DNA from 2 places in the Bacillus sp. JZ34 genome. Region 2 is predicted to be linked to the other one. Evidence: a T-box and tRNA genes for the amino acid it is inferred to sense, from the RefSeq annotation. Region 2 holds a T-box; the other holds one or more tRNA genes.
The links. A T-box is a leader RNA that pairs with one kind of tRNA and senses whether it is charged. The one in region 2 lies ahead of ileS (isoleucine--tRNA ligase), so its partner is inferred to be a tRNA-Ile.
Positions count from the first base shown of each region.

Region 1: it has a tRNA-Ile gene. The T-box ahead of ileS (isoleucine--tRNA ligase) is inferred to sense a tRNA for this amino acid. The anticodon was not compared.

Region 1 covers NZ_CP096403.1:1,049,501-1,059,418, forward strand. Annotated here, with positions in the region: gene M1D90_RS05230 (GntR family transcriptional regulator) at 1-905, shown strand, start outside; rRNA gene M1D90_RS05235 (16S ribosomal RNA) at 1,444-2,993, shown strand; rRNA gene M1D90_RS05240 (23S ribosomal RNA) at 3,227-6,156, shown strand; rRNA gene rrf (5S ribosomal RNA) at 6,289-6,404, shown strand; tRNA gene M1D90_RS05250 (tRNA-Val) at 7,103-7,178, shown strand; tRNA gene M1D90_RS05255 (tRNA-Thr) at 7,194-7,269, shown strand; tRNA gene M1D90_RS05260 (tRNA-Lys) at 7,351-7,426, shown strand; tRNA gene M1D90_RS05265 (tRNA-Leu) at 7,434-7,518, shown strand; tRNA gene M1D90_RS05270 (tRNA-Gly) at 7,534-7,605, shown strand; tRNA gene M1D90_RS05275 (tRNA-Arg) at 7,617-7,693, shown strand; tRNA gene M1D90_RS05280 (tRNA-Pro) at 7,702-7,778, shown strand; tRNA gene M1D90_RS05285 (tRNA-Ala) at 7,785-7,857, shown strand; tRNA gene M1D90_RS05290 (tRNA-Met) at 7,883-7,956, shown strand; tRNA gene M1D90_RS05295 (tRNA-Ile) at 7,962-8,038, shown strand; tRNA gene M1D90_RS05300 (tRNA-Ser) at 8,046-8,138, shown strand; tRNA gene M1D90_RS05305 (tRNA-Met) at 8,163-8,239, shown strand; tRNA gene M1D90_RS05310 (tRNA-Asp) at 8,262-8,338, shown strand; tRNA gene M1D90_RS05315 (tRNA-Phe) at 8,348-8,423, shown strand; tRNA gene M1D90_RS05320 (tRNA-His) at 8,446-8,521, shown strand; tRNA gene M1D90_RS05325 (tRNA-Gly) at 8,530-8,603, shown strand; tRNA gene M1D90_RS05330 (tRNA-Ile) at 8,616-8,692, shown strand; tRNA gene M1D90_RS05335 (tRNA-Asn) at 8,699-8,773, shown strand; tRNA gene M1D90_RS05340 (tRNA-Ser) at 8,775-8,865, shown strand; tRNA gene M1D90_RS05345 (tRNA-Glu) at 8,878-8,949, shown strand; gene glgB (1,4-alpha-glucan branching enzyme) at 9,134-9,918, shown strand, end outside.
Region 2 covers NZ_CP096403.1:2,637,850-2,647,767, reverse strand. Annotated here, with positions in the region: gene M1D90_RS13320 (putative RNA methyltransferase) at 240-1,127, shown strand; gene M1D90_RS13315 (YlmC/YmxH family sporulation protein) at 1,211-1,444, shown strand; gene pgeF (peptidoglycan editing factor PgeF) at 1,667-2,506, shown strand; gene M1D90_RS13305 (YggS family pyridoxal phosphate-dependent enzyme) at 2,514-3,209, shown strand; gene sepF (cell division protein SepF) at 3,206-3,658, shown strand; gene M1D90_RS13295 (YggT family protein) at 3,669-3,935, shown strand; gene M1D90_RS13290 (YlmH family RNA-binding protein) at 4,070-4,846, shown strand; gene M1D90_RS13285 (DivIVA domain-containing protein) at 4,943-5,437, shown strand; T-box leader at 5,500-5,729, shown strand; gene ileS (isoleucine--tRNA ligase) at 5,781-8,549, shown strand; gene M1D90_RS13275 (TraR/DksA family transcriptional regulator) at 8,773-9,138, shown strand; gene lspA (signal peptidase II) at 9,261-9,722, shown strand; gene M1D90_RS13265 (RluA family pseudouridine synthase) at 9,724-9,918, shown strand, end outside.

The DNA.
Region 1 (9,918 bases), 1.6 Mb from region 2:
GGACGTATTGCTCTCACCGTCTTCAGCTTTCTGAAAAAGGAAGGGAAAGAAATAAGATGATCGGGGTTATTACGACTTACCTTTCGGATTACATTTTTCCTTCTATTATAAGAGGAATCGAATCGTCACTGTCCAGCGAAGGATACACCCTTGTCGTCGCGAGCACCAATAATGACATTGAAAAAGAAAAACAATGCCTTGTGAATATGCTCGATAAAAAAATTGCTGGGTTGATCGTGGAGCCGACGAAAACAGGAAGCTTTAACCCGAATTTAAGTTACTATCTGACGCTTGAACAACATCATATTCCGTATTTGATGATCAACCAATTTTATCAGGAGCTAAATCCACCCCATTTCATTTTGGATGATGAACACGGCGGCTTTATCGCCACTGAGCATTTGATTAAACTCGGCCATGAAAAAGTGTTCGGTTTCTTTAAACAGGACGATATGCAGGGCGCCAACCGGATGAAAGGATTTATCCGTGCTTTCAGAGAAAACGGCTTGTCGTTTTACCCTGAAATGGTCGTGACGTACACAACAGAGAACAAAAAACAAAAAACGATAGCTGAAGCCAGGAAGCGGCTTTCTTCATCAGACCGTCCGACTGCCATATTCTGCTATAATGACGAGATAGCGCTTTTGGTGTTGGATGTCGTGAGGGAATTCGGTTTGAAAGTGCCGGAAGACATTTCGATTGTCGGATATGACAACTCACATTTGAGCGAGGCATCTGAAGTGAAGCTGACGTCAGTCACTCATCCGAAAATGCAGATGGGGATTGAGGCGGCAAAATGGATGATTGCCAAAGTTGAGGGACGCAACACGAATCAGCTTGAACATTCCACCGTCTACAAACCTGAACTGGTTGTCAGACATTCGACCGCCAAGCTGAAAAGGTAGGCTGCACAATCTTTATCCGCCAACCAGCGTGAATGAAAATGAGAAGAATATATATTCTGTTACAAAGCTCCGGAATGAGGAGCTTTTTATTCAAGTAAAAGCTGATAACGGAGAGTTTAATGTTATCCTCGAAGCTTTGGACCATGTGCAGCTTTAGCAAATCAATTTTTAAAGACCGCTGTATACTTTTATATAGAAGAAAGCAGTAAGAAGAAATAAATGCTGTCAACTGCCGGAGGTCGAGATGATCAGGAATCATCTGAGTCCAAATCATTTGATTATTATTTTTTTAAAAAAGCTATTGTGCAAAACGAAAATAGATGTTATATTAGTATCCGCCCCTAAAAAGGAGGCTTTATAAAAACAACTTCGAAAATCTTTTGAAAAAAGTTGTTGACATTCACGATGATAGAATGTTATATTAGTAAAGTCGCTTCTTCGAGAGGCGGAAATGATCTTTGAAAACTAAACAAGACAAACGTACCTGTTAATTCATTAAATAAATCGTACATGCGAATGTGCGTAGTCATTATCAAACTTCATGGAGAGTTTGATCCTGGCTCAGGACGAACGCTGGCGGCGTGCCTAATACATGCAAGTCGAGCGGACAGATGGGAGCTTGCTCCCTGATGTTAGCGGCGGACGGGTGAGTAACACGTGGGTAACCTGCCTGTAAGACTGGGATAACTCCGGGAAACCGGGGCTAATACCGGATGCTTAATTGAACCGCATGGTTCAATTATAAAAGGTGGCTTTTAGCTACCACTTACAGATGGACCCGCGGCGCATTAGCTAGTTGGTGAGGTAACGGCTCACCAAGGCAACGATGCGTAGCCGACCTGAGAGGGTGATCGGCCACACTGGGACTGAGACACGGCCCAGACTCCTACGGGAGGCAGCAGTAGGGAATCTTCCGCAATGGACGAAAGTCTGACGGAGCAACGCCGCGTGAGTGATGAAGGTTTTCGGATCGTAAAACTCTGTTGTTAGGGAAGAACAAGTACCGTTCGAATAGGGCGGTACCTTGACGGTACCTAACCAGAAAGCCACGGCTAACTACGTGCCAGCAGCCGCGGTAATACGTAGGTGGCAAGCGTTGTCCGGAATTATTGGGCGTAAAGCGCGCGCAGGCGGTTTCTTAAGTCTGATGTGAAAGCCCCCGGCTCAACCGGGGAGGGTCATTGGAAACTGGGGAACTTGAGTGCAGAAGAGGAGAGTGGAATTCCACGTGTAGCGGTGAAATGCGTAGAGATGTGGAGGAACACCAGTGGCGAAGGCGACTCTCTGGTCTGTAACTGACGCTGAGGCGCGAAAGCGTGGGGAGCGAACAGGATTAGATACCCTGGTAGTCCACGCCGTAAACGATGAGTGCTAAGTGTTAGAGGGTTTCCGCCCTTTAGTGCTGCAGCAAACGCATTAAGCACTCCGCCTGGGGAGTACGGTCGCAAGACTGAAACTCAAAGGAATTGACGGGGGCCCGCACAAGCGGTGGAGCATGTGGTTTAATTCGAAGCAACGCGAAGAACCTTACCAGGTCTTGACATCCTCTGACAACCCTAGAGATAGGGCTTCCCCTTCGGGGGCAGAGTGACAGGTGGTGCATGGTTGTCGTCAGCTCGTGTCGTGAGATGTTGGGTTAAGTCCCGCAACGAGCGCAACCCTTGATCTTAGTTGCCAGCATTCAGTTGGGCACTCTAAGGTGACTGCCGGTGACAAACCGGAGGAAGGTGGGGATGACGTCAAATCATCATGCCCCTTATGACCTGGGCTACACACGTGCTACAATGGGCAGAACAAAGGGCAGCGAAGCCGCGAGGCTAAGCCAATCCCACAAATCTGTTCTCAGTTCGGATCGCAGTCTGCAACTCGACTGCGTGAAGCTGGAATCGCTAGTAATCGCGGATCAGCATGCCGCGGTGAATACGTTCCCGGGCCTTGTACACACCGCCCGTCACACCACGAGAGTTTGTAACACCCGAAGTCGGTGAGGTAACCTTTTGGAGCCAGCCGCCGAAGGTGGGACAGATGATTGGGGTGAAGTCGTAACAAGGTAGCCGTATCGGAAGGTGCGGCTGGATCACCTCCTTTCTAAGGATATTATACGGAATATAAGACCTTGCGGTCTTATAGACAGGTGCGTTTAGATCTTGTTTAGTTTTGAAGGATCATTCCTTCAGACATAGGAGACACCTGCTAAATGCGCCACATCCTGTGGCAACGCATGTGTTAGCACCTCCTGTGCGTTGTTCTTTGAAAACTAGATAACAGTAGACATCACATTCAATTAGTAAGCAAGATATCACGTAGTGATTCTTTTTAACGGTTAAGTTAGAAAGGGCGCACGGTGGATGCCTTGGCACTAGGAGCCGATGAAGGACGGGACGAACACCGATATGCTTCGGGGAGCTGTAAGCAAGCTTTGATCCGGAGATTTCCGAATGGGGAAACCCACTGCTCGTAATGGAGCAGTATCCATATCTGAATTCATAGGATATGAGAAGGCAGACCCGGGGAACTGAAACATCTAAGTACCCGGAGGAAGAGAAAGCAAATGCGATTCCCTGAGTAGCGGCGAGCGAAACGGGAACAGCCCAAACCAAGAGGCTTGCCTCTTGGGGTTGTAGGACACTCTGTACGGAGTTACAAAGGAACGAGGTAGATGAAGAGGTCTGGAAAGGCCCGCCATAGGAGGTAACAGCCCTGTAGTCAAAACTTCGTTCTCTCCTGAGTGGATCCTGAGTACGGCGGAACACGTGAAATTCCGTCGGAATCCGGGAGGACCATCTCCCAAGGCTAAATACTCCCTAGTGACCGATAGTGAACCAGTACCGTGAGGGAAAGGTGAAAAGCACCCCGGAAGGGGAGTGAAAGAGATCCTGAAACCGTGTGCCTACAAGTAGTCAGAGCCCGTTAACGGGTGATGGCGTGCCTTTTGTAGAATGAACCGGCGAGTTACGATCCCGTGCAAGGTTAAGTTTGAAAAGACGGAGCCGCAGCGAAAGCGAGTCTGAATAGGGCGCATGAGTACGTGGTCGTAGACCCGAAACCAGGTGATCTACCCATGTCCAGGGTGAAGTTCAGGTAACACTGAATGGAGGCCCGAACCCACGCACGTTGAAAAGTGCGGGGATGAGGTGTGGGTAGGGGTGAAATGCCAATCGAACCTGGAGATAGCTGGTTCTCTCCGAAATAGCTTTAGGGCTAGCCTCAAGGTAAGAGTCTTGGAGGTAGAGCACTGATTGGACTAGGGGCCCCTACCGGGTTACCGAATTCAGTCAAACTCCGAATGCCAAAGACTTATCCTTGGGAGTCAGACTGCGAGTGATAAGATCCGTAGTCGAAAGGGAAACAGCCCAGACCGCCAGCTAAGGTCCCAAAGTATACGTTAAGTGGAAAAGGATGTGGAGTTGCTTAGACAACCAGGATGTTGGCTTAGAAGCAGCCACCATTTAAAGAGTGCGTAATAGCTCACTGGTCGAGTGACTCTGCGCCGAAAATGTACCGGGGCTAAACGTATCACCGAAGCTGCGGACTGTTCTTACGAACAGTGGTAGGAGAGCGTTCTAAGGGCTGTGAAGCGAGACCGGAAGGACTCGTGGAGCGCTTAGAAGTGAGAATGCCGGTATGAGTAGCGAAAGAGGGGTGAGAATCCCCTCCACCGAATGCCTAAGGTTTCCTGAGGAAGGCTCGTCCGCTCAGGGTTAGTCGGGACCTAAGCCGAGGCCGAAAGGCGTAGGCGATGGACAACAGGTTGATATTCCTGTACCACCTCCTCACCATTTGAGCAATGGGGGGACGCAGGAGGATAGGGTAAGCGCGGTATTGGATATCCGCGTCCAAGCAGTTAGGCTGGGAAATAGGCAAATCCGTTTCCCATAAGGCTGAGCTGTGATGGCGAGCGAAATATAGTAGCGAAGTTCCTGATTCCACACTGCCAAGAAAAGCCTCTAGCGAGGTGAGAGGTGCCCGTACCGCAAACCGACACAGGTAGGCGAGGAGAGAATCCTAAGGTGATCGAGAGAACTCTCGTTAAGGAACTCGGCAAAATGACCCCGTAACTTCGGGAGAAGGGGTGCTCTGTTAGGGTGCAAGCCCGAGAGAGCCGCAGTGAATAGGCCCAGGCGACTGTTTAGCAAAAACACAGGTCTCTGCGAAGCCGTAAGGCGAAGTATAGGGGCTGACGCCTGCCCGGTGCTGGAAGGTTAAGAGGAGCGCTTAGCGTAAGCGAAGGTGCGAATTGAAGCCCCAGTAAACGGCGGCCGTAACTATAACGGTCCTAAGGTAGCGAAATTCCTTGTCGGGTAAGTTCCGACCCGCACGAAAGGCGCAACGATCTGGGCACTGTCTCAACGAGAGACTCGGTGAAATTATAGTACCTGTGAAGATGCAGGTTACCCGCGACAGGACGGAAAGACCCCGTGGAGCTTTACTGCAGCCTGATATTGAATGTTGGTACAGCTTGTACAGGATAGGTAGGAGCCTTGGAAACCGGAGCGCCAGCTTCGGTGGAGGCATCGGTGGGATACTACCCTGGCTGTATTGACCTTCTAACCCGCCGCCCTTATCGGGCGGGGAGACAGTGTCAGGTGGGCAGTTTGACTGGGGCGGTCGCCTCCTAAAAGGTAACGGAGGCGCCCAAAGGTTCCCTCAGAATGGTTGGAAATCATTCGCAGAGTGTAAAGGCACAAGGGAGCTTGACTGCGAGACCTACAAGTCGAGCAGGGACGAAAGTCGGGCTTAGTGATCCGGTGGTTCCGCATGGAAGGGCCATCGCTCAACGGATAAAAGCTACCCCGGGGATAACAGGCTTATCTCCCCCAAGAGTCCACATCGACGGGGAGGTTTGGCACCTCGATGTCGGCTCATCGCATCCTGGGGCTGTAGTCGGTCCCAAGGGTTGGGCTGTTCGCCCATTAAAGCGGTACGCGAGCTGGGTTCAGAACGTCGTGAGACAGTTCGGTCCCTATCCGTCGCGGGCGCAGGAAATTTGAGAGGAGCTGTCCTTAGTACGAGAGGACCGGGATGGACGCACCGCTGGTGTACCAGTTGTTCTGCCAAGGGCATCGCTGGGTAGCTATGTGCGGACGGGATAAGTGCTGAAAGCATCTAAGCATGAAGCCCCCCTCAAGATGAGATTTCCCATTCCGCAAGGAAGTAAGATCCCTGAAAGATGATCAGGTTGATAGGTCTGAGGTGGAAGTGTGGCGACACATGGAGCTGACAGATACTAATCGATCGAGGACTTAACCTAAATATTTGTGAATGTCTGACCGTTATCTAGTTTTGAGAGAATGCTCTCAGAAAGCCAAAGGCAAGGAAACTCGGCTAAAGGCCCTCACATCCTGTGAGGAACGCCCAGTACCTTCGTCCTGAAGGCAAATAGTTTGGTGGCGATAGCGAAGAGGTCACACCCGTTCCCATGCCGAACACGGAAGTTAAGCTCTTCAGCGCCGATGGTAGTTGGGGGCTTCCCCCTGTGAGAGTAGGACGCCGCCAAGCACTTAAAAAGACCAGCTGATATCAGCTGGTCTTTTTTATTGATATAGCGCTTTTAACCCTTCAGTGATGCGCGAAACTGCGAAACAATAGGCAAACTTGCTTTCACCTCTTCAGGCTCGCGATCTGGCGGTTCAGTGCGAATTCCATAGGGAAATAGCGAAATATGGAGTCAATCAACACATCGGCATGTATAAGATCAGTGATGTAAGGCAGTGAAACTCATGCAAATAGAGGAGCAAAAGATGGATGTTCCGGAAAAGGGATTTTGAGGTATTGAACAGTTTTAAAATTGACAAATGAAGGCATATATTTTGAGCCGTACAACACTCATTTTCAAAACACGCCGCTTGGTATTAAGAGTTGGGATAGAGAGAGTCGAGAAGCCAAATACATTGCTTATCGCTCGAAAAGGACTTAAAATTGTTTTGAAAAATCAATTCGAATACAAATTTGCTATGGGGAAAAGACAGGAATTCACGGAGCGTCTGAAGAACCTATTATAAGCAGTACATAGGGATAAATGTTGCTCTGAAGCTTTTGATGCAATATACGGATTAAGCGGAACGATGTGTGCACATTCGTCTTGTTATGATAGAATAAACTGAAAATAAAATTTTTTTAATATAGCCTTTACAAATGGGTGTATTCCCGTATATAATAGTCCTTGTCAGATCGAGAGTTACTCCAACAACTGACGAGGAGGATTAGCTCAGCTGGGAGAGCATCTGCCTTACAAGCAGAGGGTCGGCGGTTCGATCCCGTCATCCTCCACCATTCATTTTGGAATGGGCCGGTGTAGCTCAATTGGTAGAGCAACTGAATCGTAATCAGTAGGTTGGGGGTTCAAGTCCTCTTGCCGGCACCACGATTTTATGATACAATATAAAAGTTGCTGAAAAAAGACAGATAGCTTTCGAAAAAGTCTTCAGCTTTCATTGCAGTATTGGAGCCATTAGCTCAGTTGGTAGAGCATCTGACTTTTAATCAGAGGGTCGAAGGTTCGAGTCCTTCATGGCTCACCATTTTCATGCGGATGTGGCGGAATTGGCAGACGCGCTAGAATCAGGCTCTAGTGTCTTTTAAAGACGTGGGGGTTCAAGTCCCTTCATCCGCATTGCCAATCTATTTTGCGGAAGTAGTTCAGTGGTAGAACACCACCTTGCCAAGGTGGGGGTCGCGGGTTCGAATCCCGTCTTCCGCTTGATCATCTATGCGCCCGTAGCTCAATTGGATAGAGCGTTTGACTACGGATCAAAAGGTTAGGGGTTCGACTCCTCTCGGGCGCGCCATTATATAACGGGAAGTAGCTCAGCTTGGTAGAGCACATGGTTTGGGACCATGGGGTCGCAGGTTCGAATCCTGTCTTCCCGACCATTATTTGGGGCCTTAGCTCAGCTGGGAGAGCGCCTGCTTTGCACGCAGGAGGTCAGCGGTTCGATCCCGCTAGGCTCCACTTTGTTATCTTTAATATTCACCATGGCGGTGTAGCTCAGCTGGCTAGAGCGTACGGTTCATACCCGTGAGGTCGGGGGTTCGATTCCCTCCGCCGCTATTAAAGGACCTTTAGCTCAGTTGGTTAGAGCAGACGGCTCATAACCGTCCGGTCGTAGGTTCGAGTCCTACAAGGTCCACCATTGTTACGGAGGAATACCCAAGTCTGGCTGAAGGGATCGGTCTTGAAAACCGACAGGGGTGTCAAAGCCCGCGGGGGTTCGAATCCCTCTTCCTCCGCCATATATCTATTATTGTTTTGATCATCGCGGGGTGGAGCAGTTCGGTAGCTCGTCGGGCTCATAACCCGAAGGTCGCAGGTTCAAATCCTGCCCCCGCAACCAAATTTAAATTCATTGCCAAAATGGTCCGGTAGTTCAGTTGGTTAGAATGCCTGCCTGTCACGCAGGAGGTCGCGGGTTCGAGTCCCGTCCGGACCGCCATTTAATAAAGGCTCGGTAGCTCAGTTGGTAGAGCAACGGACTGAAAATCCGTGTGTCGGCGGTTCGATTCCGTCCCGAGCCACCATTTTACAATTTTATATATTGCGGCGGTTGTGGCGAAGTGGTTAACGCACCAGATTGTGGCTCTGGCATTCGTGGGTTCGATTCCCATCAACCGCCCCATGCGAAATGCGGGTGTAGTTTAGTGGTAAAACCTCAGCCTTCCAAGCTGATGTCGTGGGTTCGATTCCCATCACCCGCTCCATTTGTATATCATGGGCCTGTAGCTCAGCTGGTTAGAGCGCACGCCTGATAAGCGTGAGGTCGATGGTTCGAGTCCATTCAGGCCCACCATGATATTCCGCAGTAGCTCAGTGGTAGAGCTATCGGCTGTTAACCGATCGGTCGCAGGTTCGAATCCTGCCTGCGGAGCCATGGAGAAGTACTCAAGTGGCTGAAGAGGCGCCCCTGCTAAGGGTGTAGGTCGCGTAAGCGGCGCGAGGGTTCAAATCCCTCCTTCTCCGCCATTTTTTTAATAAGGCCCGTTGGTCAAGTGGTTAAGACACCGCCCTTTCACGGCGGTAACACGGGTTCGAATCCCGTACGGGTCATCATGTTAAACTCTGCATCATTATGATGCGGAGTTTTTTTATGCCTGTATGACTTCAGTCAATGTTCAAAAAGGATATTGTTGAACTTTGTCAATAAAAAGAAGCGCTTTCATAAAAGGGATCAAGCCATATTATGCGAATAAAAGAGTAATCTTTAAATATAGTGGCAGAAAGGATGAAATCAATGGCTGGTGTGAGTGCCTCGGATATTAAAGCGCATCTCTTTCATGAAGGTCGGCTTTATGAATGCTACAGATTTTTCGGCGCTCATCAAATGGAACAGGACGGCTGCCAAGGTTTTCGGTTCTGTGTTTGGGCCCCTCATGCGAAGAAAGTTCGAATCGCCGGAACGTTTAACGGCTGGTCCGGTGCCCGGCATCAAATGGAGAAGCGTCATCAGGAAGGCATATGGGAACTGTTTATCCCCGGCATCGGAGAAGGGGAGCTGTATAAATATGAAATGATCACAGCCGCAAATGAAACAAAATTGAAGGCCGATCCCTATGCTTTTTTTTCTGAAGTCAGGCCGAAAACGGCATCGATCACTTATCAATTGGCCGGATACCCATGGGGCGACCGAAAGTGGCAAAAGAAAAAGAAACAAAAAAACGTATATGAAACACCGATTTCCATCTACGAGCTTCATGTCGGTTCGTGGAAAAAGAAAGCGGATGGGCGTTTTTTCACATACCGGGAACTGAGCGAAACAGTCATTCCTTACGTTAAAGAACACGGATTCACACATATCGAGCTGATGCCGTTGACAGAGCACCCGTTTGACCGTTCATGGGGCTATCAGACAACGGGGTACTACAGTCCGACGAGCAGATATGGCGAACCGCATGACTTGATGTATTTTATCGATCAGTGCCATCAGCATGAGATCGGCGTTATTATGGATTGGGTTCCCGGCCATTTCTGCAAAGATGACCACGGCTTGTATTTGTTTGACGGTATGCCGCTGTATGA
Region 2 (9,918 bases):
TTGTTTGGAGGCTCTTTTTCAGCTTTCATCCTCTTAAAAAAGCTGGTAAGATAATAGAGAACGTCATGTTAAAGAGGGGTTCATCATTATGATCATTCAATTCATTCGCTACAGATAATGAAAGGTATAGACAAACGCTTAAACCATCCACACCTTCGTCTTTAAAAAATGCCGAAGGTGCGGGTTTATTTGTCTATGCCTTTTTCATTGATCTAAATGTGAATGAATGAGGTGTAACAATGATGAATAAAAAATTAAAAAGAGCATCGCTCATGAAAAGGCATGAAACGATGTTTCAGTGCCCGATATGCGCAACGAATATGGCGGTCACCGATTTAAAAAGCCTGATCTGTAAAAACGGACATACGTTTGATATCGCAAGAGGGGGATATGTCAATGTCACAACGCATGCTCCTTCTGTTAAATATGATAAAGAATTATTTGAAGCGAGAAGAATGTTAGCCGCCCGCGGCTTTTTTGAACCGCTTAGCGGCGCTTTGACAGACCGTCTCGAACAAGCAGGCCTCCCGTTTTGCAACTTTGTCAGCATCCTCGATGCCGGCTGCGGGGAAGGTTCGCATTTGGCGCGGATCGTTGGAAAGCTTCAAATGCGTTCCGGATCGCCTGTCCTTGGCGTCGGGCTTGATTTGGCGAAAGCCGGGATTGTGTCTGCGACTAAGCAAGAAAGAGAGGCGATCTGGTGTGTCGCCGATCTGGCTGCCGCGCCGTTTCGGAATCGTTCATTCGACGCGATCCTCAATATATTGTCGCCTTCTAATTACGCGGAATTCGAGCGGCTGTTATCGGATGACGGCATCGTTTTGAAAGTGATTCCGAAAAGCGGCTATCTGAAAGAACTGCGGGGGTTTTTGTATGACGGCTTGGACAAACAAGCCTTTACGAGCGAGGATGCGGCTAAGCGGTTCTCGTCTCATTTCGATCTGATCGACAGAACGGAGATCGCCTACAGCAAACGTTTAGACCAAAGCCTTCTCGCGCCGCTCATCAAGATGACGCCATTATCATGGCGCGCAGAAAAGGAGCGGATCAAAGCCTTTTTAAAGAAAGAATCCGCTGTTACGACCGTCCATCTCGACATTTTAGCCGGCAGGAAAAAAACGAAATAAACCACTGAAAAGGCAGTCTAAATAAAGGACTGCCTTTCATATAATCTAAAAGGACATTTGATCAGAGGAGGCGTGCGGTGGACATGATGAACATTTCTGATTTCCAGATAAAAGATGTCGTTAACGTATCAAACGGGAAAAAGCTCGGCAGCATCGGCGATATCGATATTAATGTAACGACAGGCAAAATACAGGCGATTGTCATCGGAGGAACGGGGAAAGTTTTCGGATTTTTCGGAAAAGAAGAGGAAATCGTCATTCCGTGGCGAAATATTGTTAAAATTGGAGAAGATGTGATTCTTGTGCGTTTAAGCTGATCAAGCATATGAGATGATGCCTGATCAATCGGCGGGCCCTTATCCGCCTGCTTTTTCAACATTATTGTATACGGTGAGACCGTCTGCAAAAACGGCGATAAATGTTGCAAACAATACATTTCGTTTAGTTTTTTGAAACGAAACTAAACGAATGCATCAAGATGTGTTAAAATAGGAGCGATATGATGAAAGACTACGATGTTTGTCGAAAGGCTGATCACCATGAATACATATAACCCCTTTCGTCTTGATGCTCCGTCAATGCTTTTGATTGAGGAATGGAATCAGACGGCGGAAACCGGCGGAGCCGTCACAGCCGGATTTACGACAAAAAACGGCGGAGAAAGCGAACCGCCTTTTCACTCACTGAATACAGGGCTGCACGTTCAGGATCATGAACAGCATGTCATCAATAACAGAAAACAGATTGCCGACAACTTAAAAACCGATCTGCACGACTGGGTATTTGCCGATCAGACGCATGAAGACCGGATTCAAAAAGTGACGGATAGCGATCGCGCCAGCGGCGCTTTCCGATACGATACGGCGCTGAAGGCTACGGACGGACTTTATACAGACAGGCCAAACCTGTTTTTGGCGCTTTGCTTTGCCGACTGCGTTCCTGTTTATTTTTACGATCCGGTCCGCTCGCTGGCCGGAATCGCTCACGCGGGCTGGAAAGGCACCGCGCTCGGGATCGCAGCCAGCATGGTTGACACGTGGGTCAGCCGGGAAGGATCAAATCCCGCAGACATCCACGCCGTGATCGGGCCTGCGATCGGCTCGTGCTGCTACACTGTCGACGATCATGTAATAGACAAAATCAGGAATCTTCCTCTTCAGCGAGAAGACAAAGCCTTTTTGACGATAAAAGAAGGGGAGTACCGTCTCGAATTAAAAGAAGTGAACAGGCAGCTGCTTGTACACGCCGGAATTCCAAACGGCCAGATCAAGGTGAGTTCCCTTTGTACGAGCTGCGAGCATTCACTGTTTTTCTCCCATCGGAGAGACCGGGGAAAAACCGGACGGATGATGTCCTTCATCGGATTAAAGGAGGTATAGCTTACAGGTGGATGTGAAAAGCAATTTACGACATATAAATGACAGGATCAACGAAGCGTGTATCAAAGCGGGAAGAACGCCCGACGAAATATCCGTCATCGCTGTCACGAAATATGTTTCCCCGGAACGGGCGCAGGCAGCGCTTGATGCAGGAATCAGACATTTGGGAGAAAACCGCGATACCGGACTGCTTCACAAGCTCGACGCTCTGAAAGACAGCGAACCGGTATGGCATTTTATCGGAACCCTGCAGACGAGAAAGGTAAAAGCAATCATCGATCATGTCTCATATATCCATTCTTTAGACAGGCTTTCATTGGCCGACGAGATTCAGAAGAGGGCAAAAAAACCGATTGACTGTTTTGTTCAGGTCAACACATCTCTTGAATCTTCAAAACACGGCATGGCAAAAGAAGAGGTTCTTTCTTTTGTAAAAAAACTGTCTGCATATGAAAACATCCGGATTGCGGGATTAATGACGATGGCTCCTTTTACGGATGACGAGACGGCAATCAGAAGCTGTTTTCGCTTGCTGAGAGAGCTGCGCGACGAGGTTCGCGGGCTCGGTCAATGGAACGCCCCGTGCAGCGAGCTTTCGATGGGGATGTCTAACGACTATACGATCGCAGTCGAGGAAGGCGCGACATTCGTCAGAATCGGATCTTCCTTAGTCGGAAATGAAACTGGAGGTGGACAATCATGAGTTTGAAAAACAAATTTAAAAACTTTTTTTCCTTGGATGATGAGGAATACGAATACGAGTACATTGAAACAGACAGGGAGGAAATCCCTGAAGAGCATGAATCGAAAGACAGAACCGCCTACCAGTCTAAAGCGGCTGGGAAGCAGAATGTCGTAAGTTTGCAAAGCGTTCAGAAATCTTCTAAAGTAGTGTTAAGTGAGCCTCGGGTGTACGCGGAAGCCCAGGAAATCGCAGACCATATCAAAAACCGGCGCGCCGTCGTCGTGAACCTGCAGCGCATTCAGCACGATCAGGCGAAAAGAATCGTTGATTTCTTGAGCGGAACTGTATATGCTCTCGGCGGCGATATTCAGCGGATCGGAGCGGACATCTTTTTATGCACGCCTGAAAACGTCGATGTCTCCGGCACGATTTCCGAGCTCATAGAAGAAGAACATCAGAGGTGGTAAATCGCAGATGATCCTACTTTATCAAATTTTAAGCACGCTTATAACCGTCTATTCGTTTGCGCTCATTATTTACATTTTTATGTCTTGGGTGCCTAATGCAAGGGAGTCTTCATTCGGCCGGGTGCTTGCTTCACTTTGCGAGCCTTATCTCGAACCGTTCAGAAGGATTATTCCTCCGCTCGGGATGATTGATATTTCTCCGCTCGTGGCGATTTTCATCCTGCGGTTCGCAGATGCAGGGCTTCTTGCGGTTTTCAGAATGCTCGGCGCTTTTTAAAGACATTATGCCGATCTCCCGTAAGACTTACCGCAGGCAGCGGCGCCGTGGTTCAGGAGCGTGCCTTCAATCTTTGCGGGCCGAGTATCGGGCTTGGCTGTAGGCCAGGCCTCTTTACATAGAAAGGAAAGACAATGAGCGATATTTACCAGCATTTCAGAAAAGACGAAGAGCCGTTTATCGACCAGGCTCTTGAGTGGAAAAGAATCGTGGCGGAACAGTACCGGATGAAGCTGACCGATTTTTTGGACCCGCGGGAACAGGTGATCCTGCAATCTGTCATCGGTCAGTCGGACGAAGTGAGGCTTGAATTTTTCGGGGGCTTCCCTGAGGCCGAACGAAAGAGGGCTTTACTATTCCCTGAATATGCCGAGCCGTCTGCCGAAGATTTTCAGCTTCAGGGCTGGGAAGTCATCTATCCGCAAAAATTCGCCTCCATCGAGCATCGCGAGCTTCTCGGCTCATTGATGGGCATCGGATTGAGGCGCCAAAAGTTCGGCGACCTGATCTTTTCGGACGGGACATGGCAGTTTATCTGTTCGGAAGAAGTCGCTGATTTTGTTTTCACCCAGCTGACACAAATCGGCAAGGTGAAAGTTTCCCTTGAAAAAATTCCGCTTTCTAAGCTTAAAGTACCGGAGCAGGATGTCGAAATAAGGGATGATACGGTTTCATCTTTGAGGCTTGATGCGATTTGCTCGGCAATGAGCAGGCAATCCCGGCAAAAAGCACAGGTTCTCGTGAAAAATGGCCTCGTGAAAGTGAACTGGAAAGTCATTGAAGACCCTTCATATGCACTGGCGGAAGGGGATATGGTTTCGATCCGGGGGTTTGGCCGGTTCAGGATGAAAAACATTGACGGCAAAACGAAGAAGGGCAAATGGAGATTGACGTTTGAAAAACAAAAATGACGCGTTTTAACAGTTTTTTCTCCGCCCGGTCGAATTTTGCTTTATAATGTTGACTAGGACAAGTGTACATAAAGAAAAATAATGGAGGTGGGCAGCATGCCTTTGACGCCAAATGACATTCATAATAAAACATTTACAAAAGCGTTCCGCGGCTATGACGAAGATGAAGTGAACGAGTTCCTGTCCCAGGTGAGAAAGGATTATGAGATCATTCTGCGCAAAAAAAATGAGCTTGAATCAAAGGTGAACGAGCTTGACGAGCGTCTCGGCCATTTTTCGACGATCGAAGAGACGTTGAATAAATCGATCCTTGTCGCACAGGAAGCAGCCGAAGACGTAAAGCGCAATTCCGAGAAAGAAGCGAAGCTCATCATTCGTGAAGCTGAGAAAAACGCTGACCGGATCATTAATGAGTCTCTTTCAAAATCGAGAAAGATCGCGATGGAAATCGAAGAGCTGAAAAAGCAGTCAAAAGTGTTCAGAACCCGTTTCCAAATGTTGATCGAAGCGCAGCTTGACCTGTTGAAAAACGACGACTGGGATCATTTGCTTGAATACGAAGTAGACGCCGTCATGGATGAAAAAGAATAGAATTTCATTTGCGTTCTTGACATATCGTCATCCGTTCGCATATAATACGTTCATAAATTGAGTGAAAAACGTTTGAGAGGGACAGACATTGATTTCTGAAAACAATGAAAGCGACCCGGGGGCGGTGTAAGCCCGGGATTGTTGGAATCGTTGTGAATCAGCCCTCAAGTTTCCTTTCTGAACCGTCCAGTAGGAAAGGACGTCCCATCACGTTACGATGTTTGAGCGGATAAGCCGAATCGGCTTGTCTAAAAGGGTGGTACCGCGAGATCAAAGCCTTCTCGTCCCTTATGGGATGAAAAGGCTTTTTTTGTTTTAGAAAAGATGTTTTGGAGGAATGGTAATGGATTATAAAGATACGCTCTTAATGCCGAAAACAGATTTTCCGATGAGAGGAAACCTGCCGAACCGTGAACCTGAAATCCAGGGGAAATGGGAAGATATGGACATTTACAGCCTCGTTCAGAAACGAACCGAAGGCCGGCCGATGTTCGTGCTTCATGACGGACCTCCGTATGCGAACGGCGATATTCATATGGGCCATGCGCTCAACAAAGTACTGAAGGACTTCATCGTCCGTTCGAGATCGATGAGCGGCTATCATGCACCGTATGTTCCGGGCTGGGATACACACGGCCTGCCGATTGAAACAGCGCTCACGAAAAACAAAAAAGTGAAGCGCAAAGAAATGACGGTAGCCGAATTCCGCAAGCTTTGCGAAGAATACGCATGGCAGCAAATCGAAGGACAAAAAACGCAATTTAAGCGCCTCGGTGTCAGAGGAGATTGGGAAAACCCATACGTGACCCTTAAGCCGGAGTTTGAAGCGCAGCAAATTAAAGTATTCGGCGAAATGGCGAAAAAAGGCTATATTTACAAAGGGAAGAAGCCGGTTTACTGGTCCCCTTCAAGCGAATCCGCTCTGGCTGAAGCTGAAATCGAATACCATGATAAACGCTCGCCGTCTATCTATGTTGCATTCGATGTGAAAGATGGAAAAGGTGTATTAACAAACGGCGAAAAAATCGTCATTTGGACGACAACGCCGTGGACGATCCCGGCCAATCTCGGCATCGCCGTACACCCTGAATTGGAGTACAGCGTCGTTGCTGCCGGAGGCGCGCGCTATGTGATGGCAAGCGCATTGATTGAAAGCGTGGCAAAAGCGATCGGCTTTGAAGATCATGAAGTCGTTCAAACTGTTAAAGGAAAAGACCTGGAACATATCGTCGCGGTTCATCCTTTATACAGCAGAGATTCTCTTGTTATGCTCGGTGAACACGTAACTACAGATGCCGGTACAGGCTGTGTTCATACTGCTCCGGGACACGGTGAAGACGACTTTATCATCGGTCAGAAATACGGACTTGACGTGCTTTGCCCGGTTGATGAAAAAGGACATATGACGAGCGAAGCCCCTGGTTTTGAAGGACTGTTTTACGATCAGGCCAACAAACCGATTACAGAACAGCTCGAAGAAAAAGGCGCTTTGCTGAAGCTCGATTTCATCACCCACTCCTATCCGCACGACTGGAGAACGAAAAAACCGACCATTTTCCGCGCGACCTCCCAATGGTTCGCTTCTATCAAAGACTTTAGAGACGAGCTTCTTGACGCGGTGAAAGAAACAAAATGGGTGCCTGAATGGGGCGAAACGCGCCTCTACAATATGATCCGCGACCGCGGTGACTGGTGTATCTCAAGACAGCGCGCATGGGGCGTGCCGATTCCGGTATTTTATGCCGAAAATGGGGAGCCGATCATCACGGATGAAACGATCGACCACGTTTCTGAACTATTCAGGGAGCACGGTTCGAACATTTGGTTTGAAAAAGAAGCGAATGAACTGCTTCCGGAAGGCTTTACGCATCCGGGAAGTCCGAACGGCAAGTTCACAAAGGAACAGGACATCATGGATGTCTGGTTTGATTCAGGTTCGTCACATCAGGCCGTACTGGAAGAGCGCGATGATCTTGTAAGACCTGCGGACTTGTATCTGGAAGGATCTGACCAATACCGCGGCTGGTTTAACTCATCGATTTCGACAGCCGTTGCCGTAACGGGTAAAGCACCATATAAAGGCGTGCTGTCACACGGTTTTGCCCTTGACGGAGAAGGCCGCAAGATGAGCAAATCACTCGGCAATGTCGTTGTTCCGGCAAAAATCATGAATCAGTTCGGGGCCGATATTTTAAGACTGTGGGTCGCATCTGTCGACTATCAAGCAGATGTCCGCGTATCTGACGCGATCTTAAAGCAAGTCGCAGAAGTGTACCGGAAGATCCGCAACACGTTCCGTTTTCTTCACGGAAACATTGCTGATTTTGACCCGGCGAAAGATGCAATCGCTGTGGAAGAACTTCGCGAAGTCGATCAGTACATTTTGATCAAGCTGAACAGCCTTATTGAAAAAGTCAAAAAAGCATATGAAGAATATGATTTTTCGGTCATTTACCATGCTGTCCACAACTTCTGCGCGATCGAGCTCAGCTCATTCTATATGGATTTTGCCAAAGACGTCGTTTATATTGAACACGCCGATCATAAAGACCGCCGCAGCATGCAGACCGTTTTTTACGAAACGTTGCTCGGGCTTGTCAAGCTGATCGCACCGATCCTGCCGCATACTGCTGACGAAATGTGGAGCCACTTCACATTCGTATCGGAAAAAAGCGTGCAGCTTACCGATATGCCGGAAACAAGAGACATTCCAAATGCAAAAGAGACGGAAGAGAAGTTCGACAGCTTCATGAAGCTTCGCGGCGATGTTCTTAAAGCGCTTGAAACAGCGCGTAATGAAAAGATCATCGGAAAATCTTCGGTTGCGAGCTTGACGCTGTATCCAAATGAAGAAGCAAAAGCGCTGCTTTCTTCGATCAAGGAAGACGTCAAACAGCTGTTCATCGTGTCAGAGCTTCTCATCGGCGGAACGGAAGCCGAAGCGCCTGAAGGTGCGCAGACGTTTGACACAGGAAAAATCGTCGTTGCTCAGGCAGAAGGCGAAACTTGTGAGCGGTGTCGCATGGTGTCCAAAGAAATCGGCCAGGATGCCGATCATCCGGAGCTTTGCCCTCGCTGTGCCGGAATTGTGAAGACGTATTATCAAAATTAACCACGAAGCGGTTCGGAGTTTTTCCGAACCGCTTTTAATATGCCGCCAAACCTTATCAGGCCTGCCCAGGCGTCCTGTCTGAACGCACATCCTGTGAAAGTCCGGAGAAAGGATGCCATTGCTGACATCGTTTTGTACGTCAGGAAAAATCTTTTGGGCTTGGATACCGGCTTTGTCGGTAACACTAAGGTCACAAACGATAAGAGCAGGAGTTGATGTAGGCGTGAACGATCAGCTGGCGGCAATTCATACCGAACTTCTTCAAATGAAGGAAGAACTGGAAGCAAGGCTTTTTGAATACTCCTTTTTTCAGCAGGATTCTCAAGGCATCAATTCGTATCAGCAGGTAACACTTATGTATCATGTCAAAGAAGAGCTGCAGGACGTGCTTTTGGCCCTTTCAAAAATCGAAAACGGAACATACGGCATTTGCGAAGAAACGAATCAGGCAATTCCGCTGGAAAAAATGGCTATTCTGCCGACGGCGCGCACCGCGAACGATTTTTTATATCATGCCCAGTTTGAAAAAAAGACGCTTCCTATTTGGGCTGAGACGGATGAGACGTTCAACCGGGCGCTCTACTCATAACATTCTGCAAGAGGGGAGGGCTTTTGCCCTCTTGCAGGATGTCAATGAATATTCCTTTACTCCTTTTCTTTTTCTTGTTAAAATGCTTAAATGAAGAGAAACAGAAACTGGAGGAACGGTTTGTGCCTTATTACATAATTGCAGTGCTCATTATCGGTATCGATCAATTTACAAAATGGCTGGTCGTCAGCAAAATGGAGTACGGTGAAAGCATTCCCGTCATCGACGGTTTCTTTCAAATTACGTCGCACAGAAATACAGGCGCAGCATGGGGCATTTTGGCCGGACAGATGTGGTTTTTTTACATCATTACCACGGCGGTTATCATCGGCATTGTTTACTACATTCAAAAACATGCCAAAGGACAAATCCTGCTCGGAACCGCTCTCGGATTGATGCTTGGCGGTGCTGTCGGCAATTTTATCGACCGCGTGTTCAGGCAAGAAGTTGTCGATTTTATACACGTGACGATCGTCAATTATCATTATCCGATTTTCAACATTGCCGATTCATCTTTATGCGTCGGTGTCCTGCTCTTATTTATACAAATGCTGTTAGACGGAAAGAAGAAGAAGGAGCTGTAACATGGAGCATTATGATATGACCGTTCATGAAGAACATAAAGGTGAACGGATTGACAAGTACTTGACCGCAGTTGAAGCGGATTGGTCGCGGACTCAGGTGCAGCAGTGGATTAAAGAAGACCGCGTGCTGGTTAACGGAAATGCGGTCAAAGCCAATTATAAAGTTCAGGATGGGGATGCGGTGTCAGTCCATGTT